2 regions of the Streptomyces sp. NPDC045899 genome follow, and region 2 is predicted to be linked to the other one. Evidence: riboswitches for the same ligand, from Rfam matches in the RefSeq annotation. Region 2 holds a riboswitch; the other holds the start of a gene.

Region 1 (6,470 bases), on a different contig from region 2:
CGTACACGTTCACGAAGCGGCGCAGCTTGCCGGTGTCGTCCAGCACGCGCGCGGAGATGCCCTGGTGGTTCTTCTCCAGGTCCGCCAGGACCTCGGCGAGGGTCGCGCCCTCGGCGCTGACCTCGGCCTGACCGCCGGTGTAGGTACGGAGGATGGTCGGAATTCGGACGTTGACGCTCATACGAGTCCAGCCTCTCGGAACGAGTCAAGGGTGGGGCGGATGGTGGCGGAGGGGCCCGTGGTGGGGGCCACCGCGTCGAGGGTCTTCAGACCGTCGCCGGTGTTGAGGACGACGGTCGTCAGAGTCGGGTCGAGGAGCCCGTCCTCGATCAGCTTCCTGGTCACACCGACGGTCACCCCGCCCGCGGTCTCCGCGAAGATCCCCTCGGTGCGGGCCAGCAGCTTGATCGCGTCGACGACCTGCTCGTCGGTGACGTCCTCCACGGCCCCGCCGGTGCGGCGCGCGATGTCCAGGACGTAGGGGCCGTCCGCCGGGTTACCGATGGCCAGCGACTTGGCGATGGTGTTCGGCTTCTGCGGGCGCACCACGTCATGACCGGCCTTGAAGGCGGCGGAGACCGGGGAGCAGCCCTCGGCCTGGGCGCCGAAGATCTTGTAGGGGCGGTCCTCGACCAGACCGAGCTGGATCAGCTCCTTGAGCCCCTTGTCGATCTTGGTGAGCTGGGAGCCCGACGCGATCGGGACGACGATCTGATCCGGCAGCCGCCAGCCCAGCTGTTCGCAGATCTCGTAGGCCAGGGTCTTGGAACCCTCGCCGTAGTACGGGCGCAGGTTCACGTTGACAAAGCCCCAGCCCTCGCCCGCCGGGTCGCCGATCAGCTCGCTGCAGAAGCGGTTGACGTCGTCGTAGGTGCCCTCGATGCCGACCAGGTCACCGCCGTAGACGGCGGCCATGACGACCTTGCCCGCCTCCAGGTCGTGGGGGATGAAGACGCAGGAGCGGAAGCCCGCGCGGGCGGCCGCGGCGCCGACCGCGCCCGCGAGGTTGCCGGTGGAGGAGCAGGAGAGCGTGGTGAAGCCGAAGGCGCGGGCGGCCTGGACGGCGATGGCGACGACCCGGTCCTTGAAGGAGTGGGTCGGGTTGCCGGAGTCGTCCTTGATGTGCAGCTCGCCCGTGACCCCGAGCTCACGGGCGAGGTTGTCGGCCTTGACCAGCTTGGTGAACCCTGGATTCAGGCTGGGCGTGTCCGCCACGTCCGCCGGGACCGGAAGGAGCGGGGCATAGCGCCAGATGTTGTTCGGACCGGCCTCGATCCGCCGGCGGAGCCCCTCCGGGTCGCCGGTCGGCAGCTCGTACGCGATCTCGAGCGGGCCGAAACACGCCGCACACGCGAAGATCGGGCCGAGGTCGAAACGCTCACCGCACTCACGACAGGACAGCGCGACGGCGGGGCCGAAGGAGGGCGAGGTGGACGCCGGGGCAGCGGCGTCGGAAGAGGTGGTTGAGCTTTCGACGGATTGCACAGCCATGGAGGCGAGGCCCTTTCTCCTCATCTTCCTCGCGACGCACTTCGCCACGAGACGGAATTGGCACCTTCCCGAGCTGGGAGCCTCGCGGTGAGCACGAGACCAGCTGGAGGGTTGCCGGGGCTTCAACGGGCCGTTCCCTCTGCCCCTCTGGATGAGCGGTATGGCACCGGGCTCCGCCCGGGCGTTTGTCATCGCGATGAGCGCCGCGGAGCCGGGTCGACCCCGACATACGACGGTCATGCGCGCTGTTCAAGACTGTAACCGAAGGCCCGGAGGGTTGAGACAGCCGTCCGAAGCGCGAGATGGATCACAGCTGATCACAAGTGATCACAGCAGCAGGGAGACAGACAGGTGCTGGATGAGGTGGAGCGCTGGCTGGAGCACCGCTCCTGGTCGGCCGACGACCGTCCACTGGACCGCCTGCTGGCCGCCAAACGCGACACGGGCCGCACCGTGAGCGTGGTGCTGCCCGCGCTGGACGAGGAGGCGACGGTCGGGGAGATCGTCACGGTGATCCGCCGGGAGCTGATGGACGGGGCGGTGCCGCTGGTCGACGAGCTGGTGGTGCTGGACTCCGGCTCCACCGACCGCACCGCCGAGGTCGCCGCGGCGGCCGGGGCCACGGTGGTCCACCGCGACTCCCTGCTGCCGCGGCTGCCGGCGCTGCCGGGCAAGGGCGAGGTGCTGTGGCGCTCGCTGCTGGCCACCCGTGGCGAGATCGTCTGCTTCATCGACGCCGATCTGCGGGAGTTCGACGCGCGCTTCGTCTCCGGGATCGTCGGACCGCTGCTGACCGATCCGGAGGTGCAGCTGGTCAAGGGGATGTACGACCGTCCGCTGGGGGACGCGGCCGGTCAGGGCGGCCGGGTCACCGAGCTGGTCGCCCGTCCGCTGCTCAATCTGCACTGGCCGCTGCTGGCCGGGTTCGTCCAGCCGCTGGGCGGGGAGTACGCGGCACGGCGCTCGCTGCTGGAGCGGCTGCCGTTCCCCGTGGGGTACGGGGTGGAGCTGGGGCTGCTGGTGGACTCGTTGCACACGGTCGGGCTCGACGCGCTGGCCCAGGTGGACATCGGTGTGCGCAGACACCGCCACCAGGACGGGCAGGCGCTGGGCCGGATGGCCGCGGCCATCTACCGCACCGCGCAGCTGCGGCTGGCCCGCGGCCATCTGGTGCGGCCGCGGCTGACCCAGTTCGACCGGGGCGAGAACGGCTTCGAACCGCGGACCTCCGCCGTGGACACCGAGGAGCGGCCGCCGATGATCGAGATCCCGGAGTACGCGGAGCGGCGAGCGGCCTAGCGGGGTGGGGCGAGCCCGGCGGGAGCACGGTCGGGTACCCCCTACGGGCCGAGAGACCGCCGCCACGTTTGCGTCGCGCGCCCGCTGGCTAGGCTCGCGACATGGCTGCCCAGCGCACTGCCCAGATCCTCGTCGCCTCCAACCGCGGCCCGGTCTCGTACGCGCTGGGCGAGGACGGTTCGCTCGCCGCCAGGCGCGGCGGCGGCGGGCTGGTCTCCGGTCTCAGCGCGATCGGTCCGGACGCCGGTGCGGTGTGGGTGTGCGCGGCCCTCGGCGACGGCGACCGGGAGGCGGCCCGGCGCGCCGGAAGCGGCCATCTGGACACCGCCGACACCGGCGGGCAGCAGGTGCGGATGCTGGACATCGCACCGGACGTGTTCGCCGCCGCGTACAACGGGGTGGCCAACTCGGTGCTGTGGTTCATCCACCACCTGCTCTACCAGACCCCGGTGGAACCGGTCTTCGACGCCGGGGCCGCCGCCCAGTGGGCGGCCTACGAGACGTACAACGCGGCCTTCGCCGACGCGCTCGCCCAGGAGGCGGCCGAGGGCGCGGTGGTGCTGGTGCAGGACTACCACCTGGCGCTGGTGCCGGGGCTGCTGCGGGCCCGCCGCCCCGATCTGCGGATCGGCCACTTCTCGCACACCCCGTGGGCCCCGCCGGACTACTACCGGCTGCTGCCGGACGACGTGGCGGAGGCGGTGCTGCGCGGCATCCTCGGCGGTGACCGCGCGGCGTTCCTCACCGAGCGCTGGGCCACAGCCTTCGCCGACTGCTGCGCGGCGGTGCTCGGTGCCGAGGTCGTCGGGGACGGCGGTGGCGCGGCCACGGCGGTGCGGTTCGAGGGACGGGAGACCCGGCTCGGGGTGCACGGGCTGGGCGCGGACGCGGAGTTCCTGCGGGAGCGGTCGCACGCGGCGGACGTGGACGAACGGCTCGACGCGCTGCGGACCCAGATCGGCCCTGACCGGAAGACGATCGTCCGGGTGGACCGGACCGAGCTGTCCAAGAACATCGTGCGGGGACTGCTGGCGTACCGGCGGCTGCTGGAGACCCACCCCGAGTGGCGCGAGCGCGTGGTCCACGTGGCGTTCGCCTACCCCTCGCGCCAGGACCTCGCCGTCTACCGCGACTACACGGCACGGGTGCAAGCCGTCGCGGACGAGATCAACGCGGAGTTCGGCACGCCGGGCTGGCAGCCGGTCGCCCTGCATGTGAAGGACGACTTCGCCCGTTCGCTGGCCGCCTACCGGCTGGCCGACGTGGCGCTGGTGAACCCGATCCGGGACGGGATGAACCTGGTCGCCAAGGAGGTGCCGGTCGTCTCCGAGCGGGGGTGCGCCCTGGTGCTGTCCCGCGAGGCGGGGGCCTGCGCGGAGCTGGGTGAGGACGCGCTGGTGGTGAACCCGTACGACGTGGAGGGCACGGCGGCGGCACTGCACGAGGCCCTGCGGATGAGCGACGCCGACCGCGCCGAACGCACCGGACGCCTCGCCGCGGCGGCGACCGCGCTGCCCCCGCAGAAGTGGTTCCTGGCGCAGCTACGGGCTCTGGAGGCATAGCCCGGCGCGGGCCGCCGGGCCGCCGGGCCGCGATACCGGTCTCGCGCGTGGCGGCCCGGCCGCATGCGTCTTTCGCCCGGATGCCCACCCGGCGCCGCGCGCCGCCCCCGCCGACCGGATCGGCCCGTGGGCACAGGCCACCCTGACCCGGCCGGAGTCATCCGGCCATCGGCGGAGCCCGGCGCGTATCCGGTGCCTCGGCGTGCGGACCACCGCGGCCCGGCCCCACTCACGTAGGACCGGCGGCGCGGGCCGGTGCCGCACACACCCCGCCGCCCGGCGGGGCGTGGGGCGGAAGCCCAGAGCGCCGGCCAGGCTCCGGCGCGCGCCCGTGCTCCCGGGCTGCCTGCCCGGTGCCGCCTCGCCGCCCCCGCTGGCCGGCCCGGAGAGCGGAAGGTCCTCGCCGCTCGGACCACCGCGACCGGCCCCACCCACGTAGGCCCGGCGGCGCGGCTAGGCCGTATCGGCGGCGGTCGCCAGGGAGTCGAGCAGGGCGACCACGCCCGCCGGGCCGTCGACCACGAGGTCGGCGCGGGCCGCCAGTTCGGTGACCTCCGTGCTGCCGCTGCACACCAGGACACCGCGCAGGCCCTCCTCGCGCAGCTTCTCCACGGCGGCGAAGGCGGCCAGATCGCCGAGGTCGTCGCCCGCGTAGAGGACGGTATCGGCGCCGGTGGCGCGGAGGTACTCGGTGAGGGCGACGCCCTTGTCCATCCCGGGCGGCCGCAGCTCCAGCACCAGACGGCCCGGTTCGACGATCAGCCCATGGCGTTCGGCCAGCGCGTGGAGCGGGTCTCGGAGCCGTTCGAAGGCGGCGTGCGGATCGTCGGCGCGGCGGGTGTGGACGGCGAACGCGCGCCCCTTGTCCTCGGTCCACAGGCCCCGTCCACCGCCGTGGGCCTCCAGTACGGCGGGGAGCTCCGCCTTGGCGGCGGCGACGCCCGGCGGGGGCGCGGGCGCGGTGAGCCCGCCGTCGGCCGCGTCCCAGCGCTCGGCACCATAGGCGCCGAGGACCACCAGACCGGCCAGTTCCCCGACCCCGGCGAAGCCGCCGTAGTCCACCGCTACCCGGGCCGGACGGCCGGTGATCACGGCGACGGAGCGCACGAGCGGGGCGAGGCGGGAGAGCGCGGGGACCGCGCCGGGGTGGGCGCGGGCCTGGTCCGGGTCGGGGACGATCTCGGCGAGGGTGCCGTCGAAGTCGAGTCCGACGACGGCGCCGCCGGGCCGCTCCAGGAGGGCGGTGAGGCCCTCGCGTCCGGCGGCCGTGGTCGGTTCGGGAAGGGGGTGGCTGCCCATGCCGGTGACCCTACCCAGCCCGGTGCCCGGTCAGCGGCGCATCCGCCGCTCCTGCCGCACGCGGCGGAGGCGGTTGACGGTGACGGGGTCGTGCTCCAGGGCCCGGGGATCGTCCAGCAGCGCGTTCAGCAGCTGGTAGTAGCGGGTCGGGGAGATGCCGAGGCGTTCGCGTACCGCGCGCTCCTTGGCACCGGGGCCCGGCCAGCCGCGCCGCTCCAGGGCGAGCACGGCCCGGTCCCGCTCGGACAGCGCACCGGGCTCGTGGTCCGGCCCGTCAGCGGGGTCGGTCCCGTCAGCGGAGTCCGGCCCGTCCACGGGCTCCGGCCCGTCCACGGGCTCCGGCCCGTCCACGGGCTCCGGTTCCGGCCCGGCGTCCCCCGTCACATCCGTCATGTCCCCGCGTTCTCCATCGCGTCGGCCGCACGCTGGATCTCGCCCAGCACGCTCGCCGGGTCTCCGCCCTTGACCACCGTCGAGCCGATCTTCTCCTTGACCAGCTTGCTGACGGCCGCCCAGGAGGTCTTGTCCGACGGGTAGAACTCGGCACTCTCCAGCTCGTCCAGGAAGCGCCACAGCGACTTGTACTCGCGGTCGTCGAGCATGGTCTCCCGGACGGTGGTGGTCACGGGCAGCAGATCGTACTGGGTGGCGAAGCCGAGCACGTTCTTGTCGCTGTAGACGAAGTCGAGGAATTTGCCGATCTGTGCGCGGTTGCCGTGGGTGTTGAAGGCCATCAGCCAGTCGGCGACGCCCATCGTCGAGCGGGACTTGCCCTTGCGGCCGGGCAGCGCCGCGGTGCCGTAGCTGATGCCGTGGCCG
Region 2 (6,470 bases):
CGCCACCGGCTATCTGGCGCTGCTGGGCTACGCCGCGGCGCACGCGGAGTCGGGTCAGACCCTGGTCGGCGCCTCCGGAGCCATCTCCGGGGTCCTGGGCGCGTTCCTGTGGCTCTTCCCGCGCGCCCGGGTGACCAGCCTCTTCCCGTTCCTGTTCTTCCTGCCGCTGCGCTTCCCCGCCTGGGCGGTCCTGGTCTTCTGGGTCGCCCTCCAGTGGCTCGCCGCCCGGGAGGCCGACGACCGTCCGGGGGTCGCCTATCTGGCCCATCTGGTGGGCTTCGCGCTCGGCTTCCTCTACGCGTGGGCCCGCTTCGGACGGACGGCTAGAGTGGGCGGCGCAGCCAGGGCCAGCGAGGGAGAAAGCCAGCCGTGATCACTTCGATCGTGCTCATCAAGACCAGCGTGGACCGGATCCCGGAGATCGCCGAGAAGATCGCCTCGCTGGAGGGCGTGAGCGAGGTCTACTCGGTCACCGGCGCGCACGACCTGATCGCGATGGTGCGGGTGGCCGAGCACGACGACCTCGCGGACATCATCCCCGGCCAGATCAGCAAGGTCCCCGGCGTGGCCTCCACCGAGACGCATATCGCGTTCCGCACCTACTCCCAGCACGACCTGGAAGCGGCCTTCGCGATCGGTCTCGACGGCTAGGCCCTGTCCACCCCGGGGCTCCGCCCCGGTGCCGGTCAGCCGCGGGCGGGGACGCAGCGGCCGTCCTCGGTGCGGTAGGTCCACCGGGCACCGTCGCGGACCAGCTCCTTGACCGCGCGGACGAAGCGGTCCACATGCTCGTCCGGGGTGCCCGCGCCGAAGCTGACCCGGATCGCGTTCAGCGAGCGCTCACCGGGAGCGGCCTCGGGGGCCCCGCACTCGCCCGGCTCCTCCGGCTCGCTGCCCAGCAGCGTGCGGACCAGCGGATGGGCGCAGAAGAGGCCGTCACGGACGCCGATGCCGTACTCCGCGGAGAGCGCGGCGGCGAAGTGCGAGCTGTTCCAGCCGTCCACCACGAACGACAGCACGCCCACCCGCGGGGCGTCGTCACCGAACAGCGAGAGCACCCGCACCTGAGCCACCTCCGCCAGCCCCTCCCGCACCGCGGCGATCAGCTGCCGCTCCCGGGCGACCAGACCGTCGAACCCGGCCTCGGTCAGCGCCTTGCAGGCGGAGGCGATGGCGTAGACGCCGATGACGTTCGGTGAGCCCGCCTCGTGCCGGGCGGGGGTGGTGTGCCACTCGACGTCCACCCCGCCGTCGTCCCGCCGGGCGACCTTGCGGCTGGCGCCGCCGCCCGCCAGGTACGGCCGCGCCCGCTGGAGCCAGTCGGCCCGTCCGGCGAGCACCCCGGCGCCGAAGGGCGCGTACAGCTTGTGCCCGGAGAAGGCGACCCAGTCGACGTTCTCCGCCGCGATGTCCACCGGGTGGTGCGGGGCGAGCTGGGCGGCGTCGAGGACGATCCGGGCACCGTGGGCGTGGGCCGCGGCGGCCAGCTCCCGCACCGGCCACAGCTCACCGGTCACATTGGACGCACCCGTCACGCACACCAGTGCGGGGCCTCCGGCCCGCTCGGCGAGCGCCCGCTCCAGCGTCTCCACGGCCTGCCGCGGGGAGCGCGGCGCGCTGAGGTAGCGCACGCGGATGTCCTCGCGCTGCTCCCACGGCAGCAGGGAGGCGTGGTGCTCGGTCTCGAAGACGAAGACCTCGGTACCCGACGGCAGCGCCCCGGCCAGCAGGTTCAGCGAGTCGGTGGTGGAGCGGGTGAAGACGACCTGGTCGTCCTCGCGGCAGCCGAGGAACGCGGCGACGTCCCGGCGGCTGTTCTCGAACAGATCGGTGGACAGCTGCGAGAGGTATCCGGCGCCGCGGTGGACGCTGCCGTAGTACGGGGCGTAGGCGGCGACGTCGTCCCACACCCGCTGCAGGGCCGGGGCACTGGCGGCGTAGTCGAGCGCGGCGTAGGTGACCTCACCACCGGTGACCAGCGGCACCCGGACGTCCGCGCCCAGCACGGGCAGCGGTTCACCGGCCCCGGCGTCGGCACAGGCGGGGACGGAGTCGGCGGTGGGGGTGGCGGTGGCAGCAGGGCGCACGGACATGGCGAAGTCTCCCGGAGGGTGAAGGCGTGAATGCGTCACACGCGGATCCGGCGGCTCACCGCCGGTACGGGCGTGGGGAATCGCTCGACGCACGGAGCGGGGCACCGCGCGGAGGGTGGGGGTGTGGGCCGTCCGGCCCTAAAGCATTCGCTGCGTCACGGAAGAGCTCCCTCGACCACCAGGACCCCTAGTGTGAGGGGTCCGCGCTTGCCGCAGACCTCGCTGCCTGCGGCCTGGTCATCACCCGGGGCACCCCGCCACGGACGGAGGGTTGCCGGACAGCGGGCCGGGGCCGTAGTCGCTGTCGCTCGTGACCTGGCCAGGAGTATGCCATACCGGGAAACGGCGCACCGCCCCTGTCCGGCATCCGGGCAGGGGCGGTGCGCACACCGGGCCGCGCTCAGGCGTTGCTGGCGCGTACCCATCGCTCCAGGGCGTTCCGCGCCGCGCCCGAGTCGATGGACTCCGCCGCGCGCGACAGCCCGTCCGCGATCTGCTCGGTGAGCGTCCTGGCCCCCGGCTCGGGGTCCAGCGCGGCCAGCGCCGCCGCCGAGTTGAGCAGCACCGCGTCCCGGATCGGACCGGTCTCGCCCGCCAGCAGCCGGCGCGCCACATCCGCGTTGTACGAGGCGTCCGCGCCGCGCAGGGCCTCCACCGGCACGAGCTCGATCCCGACGTCCCGCGGGTCGAAGGTCTCCTGACGGACCGTGCCGTTCCGCACCACCCACACCTGGGAGGTAGCGGTCACGGTCAGCTCGTCCAGGCCGTCGTCGCCCCGGACGACCAGCGCGGAGGAGCCGCGGTCGGCCAGCACCCCGGCCACGATGGGCGCCATCCGGGCATCGGCCACACCGGTCGCCTGGGTGCGCACCCGGGCCGGGTTGGTGAGCGGACCGAGGATGTTGAAGGTGGTGGCGATGCCCAGTTCGCGGCGGGCGGCCGCGACATGCCGCAGCGACGGGTGGAACTTCACCGCGAAACAGAAGGTGATCCCGGCTTCCCCGGCCACCTCGACCACCCGCCGCGGGGTGAGTTCGAGGTTGACGCCCAGCTTCTCCAGGACGTCGGAGGCGCCACTGGCGGAGGAGGAGGCGCGGTTGCCGTGCTTGACCACCCGTGCCCCGGTACCGGCCACCACCAGCGCCGACATCGTGGAGATATTGACCGTCCTGGCACGGTCGCCACCGGTGCCGACGATATCGACCGTGTCCCCGGGGACCTCGATCGTCGTGGCGTGCTCGTACATGGTGCGGACGAGTCCGGTCACCTCGTCCACGGTCTCGCCCTTGGCGCGCAGCGCCACGATGAATCCGGCGATCTGCGCGTCGGTGGCCTCCCCGCGCATGATCCGGTCCATGGCCCAGGCGGTGTCATCGGCGCTGAGGTCCTGGCCGGCGAGCAGCGAGGTGAGGACATCCGGCCAGGTGCGGGCCGTCGCGGTGCTGTCGCCTCCGGCTGGGGTCACAACGTCCATGGTCCGCTCCTGGATCCGTGGGGTGGGCAGGGGAAAGGGGGTCCGCGCGGGCGGCGGCGGCCCCGCCATCAGCCTATCGGCGCCGCGGCCCCGGATGCCGCGCGCCCGTATGCCGGACACCGCGCGGGACCGCGGGACCGCGGGACCACGCAACGGCCAGGGCCCCGGCCGGACCGTGGTGGTCCGGGCCGGGGCCCTGGTCTGTGGCGTCAGCGGGTGACCTGCGGGGATCAGTGGTGGCCGTGGCCGCTGGTGATCTCCTGGTACTCCTCGCGGGTCGGCTTCGGGATCTGAGCCTGCTCGCCGTAGTAGCTCTTGGAGAGCTTCGCGCGGAGCTTCTGCGAACCCTTTATCTTCCGCGCGACCCCGTTCTCGTCGACCTCCGGGCCGACCTCGTAGGGCTTCGGCTGCTCGTGCTGGGTCAGCGTGTGCAGCTGCTCCTGCGAGAGCGGCTCATGGACCTCGACGAACTCACCGTGCGGCAGCCGCTTGATGATGCCGGTCTCGCGGCCGTGCAGCACCTTGTCACGGTCGCGGCGCTGGAGGCCGAGGCAGATCCGCCGGGTGGCGATGAACGCCACCACCGGGCCGAGGAAGAACCCGATCCGGACGAACCAGGTGATCGCGTTGATCGACAGATGGAAGTGGGTGGCCCACAGGTCGTTTCCACCACCGACCAGCATCACGAAGTACGCGGTCAGCCACGCCACACCGAAGGCGGTGCGGGTCGGGGCGTTGCGCGGACGGTCCAGGATGTGGTGCTCGCGCTTGTCGCCGGTGATCCACGACTCGATGAACGGGTAGACACCCATGGCCAGCAGCACGACCGGGAAGAGCACGATCGGGATGAACACGCCCAGGACGAGCGTGTGGCCCCAGATGTTGATCTCCCAGCCGGGCATCACACGGACCAGACCCTCGGCGAAGCCCATGTACCAGTCCGGCTGGGCACCGGTGGACACCTGGTCCGGCCGGTAGGGACCGATGGTCCAGATCGGGTTGATCGTGGCGATCGCGGAGAGGACCGCGATCACGGCGAAGACCAGGAAGAAGAAGCCGCCCGCCTTGGCCATGTAGACCGGCAGCAGGGGCATGCCGACCACGTTCTTGTTGGTCTTTCCGGCCCCGGGGTACTGCGTGTGCTTGTGGTAGAAGACCAGGATCAGGTGCGCCACCAGCAGACCGAGCATGATGCCCGGCAGCAGCAGGACGTGGACCGGGTAGAGCCGGGCGATCAGGTCGGTGCCCGGGAACTCGCCGCCGTACACGAACATCGTGATGTAGGTGCCGATGACCGGGACCGACAGGAACACACCCTCGATGAACCGCAGACCGGTACCGGAGAGCAGGTCGTCGGGGAGCGAGTAGCCGGTGAAGCCGGTCAGCATGCCGAGGAAGAACAGCAGGAAGCCGAACAGCCAGTTGATCTCACGCGGCTTGCGGAACGCGCCGGTGAAGAACACGCGCATCATGTGCACGAACATCGCGGCGAGGAAGATCAGCGCGGCCCAGTGGTGGATCTGCCGGATCAGCAGACCGCCGCGCACCTCGAAGCTGATGTCGAGCGTGGAGGCGAACGCCTCCGACATCCGCACGCCCTGCATGGGCTCGTACGGGCCGTGGTAGACGACCTCGCTCATGCTGGGGTGGAAGAACAGCGTCAGATACACACCCGTGAGGATGATGATGATGAAGCTGTAGAGCGCGACCTCGCCCAGCATGAAGGACCAGTGGTCCGGGAAGATCTTGCGCATATTGGCCTTGGCGAGGCTGTAGATGCCCAGCCGGCCGTCGACATAGTCGGCAACGCGCTCGCCCGCGGGCGCTTTTCCGCGCCGCTGCGCGTCGTTGGCCTGTGCAGTACTCATCCGCGCTCCCAGAAAGCAGGACCGACGGGCTCCGAGAAGTCGCCCATGGCCTCGAGGTACCCCTCGTCATTCACCGTGATGCGCAGCTGCGGCAGCGCATGCCCGGCGGGACCGAAGATCACTCGGCCACCGTCGGAGAGGTCGAAGGTCGACTGGTGGCAGGGGCACAGGACGTGGTGGGTCTGCTGCTCGTACAGGTTGATCGGGCAACCCACGTGCGTGCAGATCTTCGAGAACGCCACGATGCCGTCGTGCGACCACTCCAGCTCGCGCTTGTCCTTGATGTTCTCCGGCTGGAGCCGGACCAGCATCAGGGCGGCCTTGGCGATCTCGGTCTGGAAGTCGTGCTGGTCCTCCTCCAGGCCCTCGGGCAAGGCGGGGGTCAGCGAGCCGACGATGATGTCCTCTGGGCGCAGCGGCTGCATGGTGTTCTGGTTCATCAGCAGCTTGCCCTTGGCCCACTTGGTGTGCCGCAGCTTGGTGCCGGGCATCGGGCCGAGGTCGCGCAGCAGCACCAGGCCGGAGAGCGGGACCAGCGCCAGGGCGCCGAAGAGGGTGTTCCGCGCCAGCTTGCGGCGGCCGAAACCGGACTCGGCGGCACCGGCCCGGAAGTCCTCCATGACCTTGGCCTTGACCTCGGGGCTGGCCTCGATCGGGTGACGCTCGTCGGCGATCTCCACATCGGACATCAGGGTGCGGGCCCAGTGGACCGCGCCCGCGCCGATGCCGAAGAGGGCGACGCCGAGCGTCAGGCCGAGCGCGAAGTTGAGCGCGCTGATGTGGCCGATCGGGAAGACGTAGATGTACTTGTCGACCGGGATCGCCACGTACGCGGCGATGAAGGCGATCGTGGCCACCATCGAGGACGTGAAGAGCAGGGCCACGGTGCGCTCGGAGCGCTGGGCGGCCCGCTCGTCGATGTCCTGCTTGCGGTGCTCATGGGGCGGCATGCCCGGGTCGGCGAAGGGGTCCTCGGAGACCTGGACCGCGCCCTCGGCGGACTCCCGCTTCTCGGGCAGCTCGTCTGCTTCTGGA

The links. Region 2 has a riboswitch for S-adenosylmethionine ahead of AC07FT_RS00580 (aminotransferase class V-fold PLP-dependent enzyme). Riboswitches for the same ligand answer to the same signal wherever they lie in the genome.
Region 1: it holds a riboswitch for S-adenosylmethionine, as region 2 does, so the genes downstream of both, thrC (threonine synthase) here and AC07FT_RS00580 (aminotransferase class V-fold PLP-dependent enzyme) in region 2, are expected to answer to the same signal.

Annotation. Positions count from the first base shown of each region.
Region 1 covers NZ_JBWKKP010000017.1:113,330-119,799, reverse strand. Annotated here, with positions in the region: gene AC07FT_RS24425 (MoaD/ThiS family protein) at 1-181, opposite strand, end outside; gene thrC (threonine synthase) at 178-1,491, opposite strand; SAM riboswitch class I at 1,509-1,649, opposite strand; gene AC07FT_RS24415 (glucosyl-3-phosphoglycerate synthase) at 1,843-2,790, shown strand; gene AC07FT_RS24410 (alpha,alpha-trehalose-phosphate synthase (UDP-forming)) at 2,892-4,352, shown strand; gene otsB (trehalose-phosphatase) at 4,806-5,651, opposite strand; gene AC07FT_RS24400 (DUF3263 domain-containing protein) at 5,682-5,900, opposite strand; gene AC07FT_RS24395 (extracellular solute-binding protein) at 6,041-6,470, opposite strand, start outside.
Region 2 covers NZ_JBWKKP010000001.1:118,223-124,692, forward strand. Annotated here, with positions in the region: gene AC07FT_RS00570 (rhomboid family intramembrane serine protease) at 1-373, shown strand, start outside; gene AC07FT_RS00575 (Lrp/AsnC family transcriptional regulator) at 370-651, shown strand; gene AC07FT_RS00580 (aminotransferase class V-fold PLP-dependent enzyme) at 687-2,093, opposite strand; SAM riboswitch class IV at 2,292-2,409, opposite strand; gene trpD (anthranilate phosphoribosyltransferase) at 2,494-3,567, opposite strand; gene qcrB (cytochrome bc1 complex cytochrome b subunit) at 3,798-5,435, opposite strand; gene qcrA (cytochrome bc1 complex Rieske iron-sulfur subunit) at 5,432-6,470, opposite strand, start outside.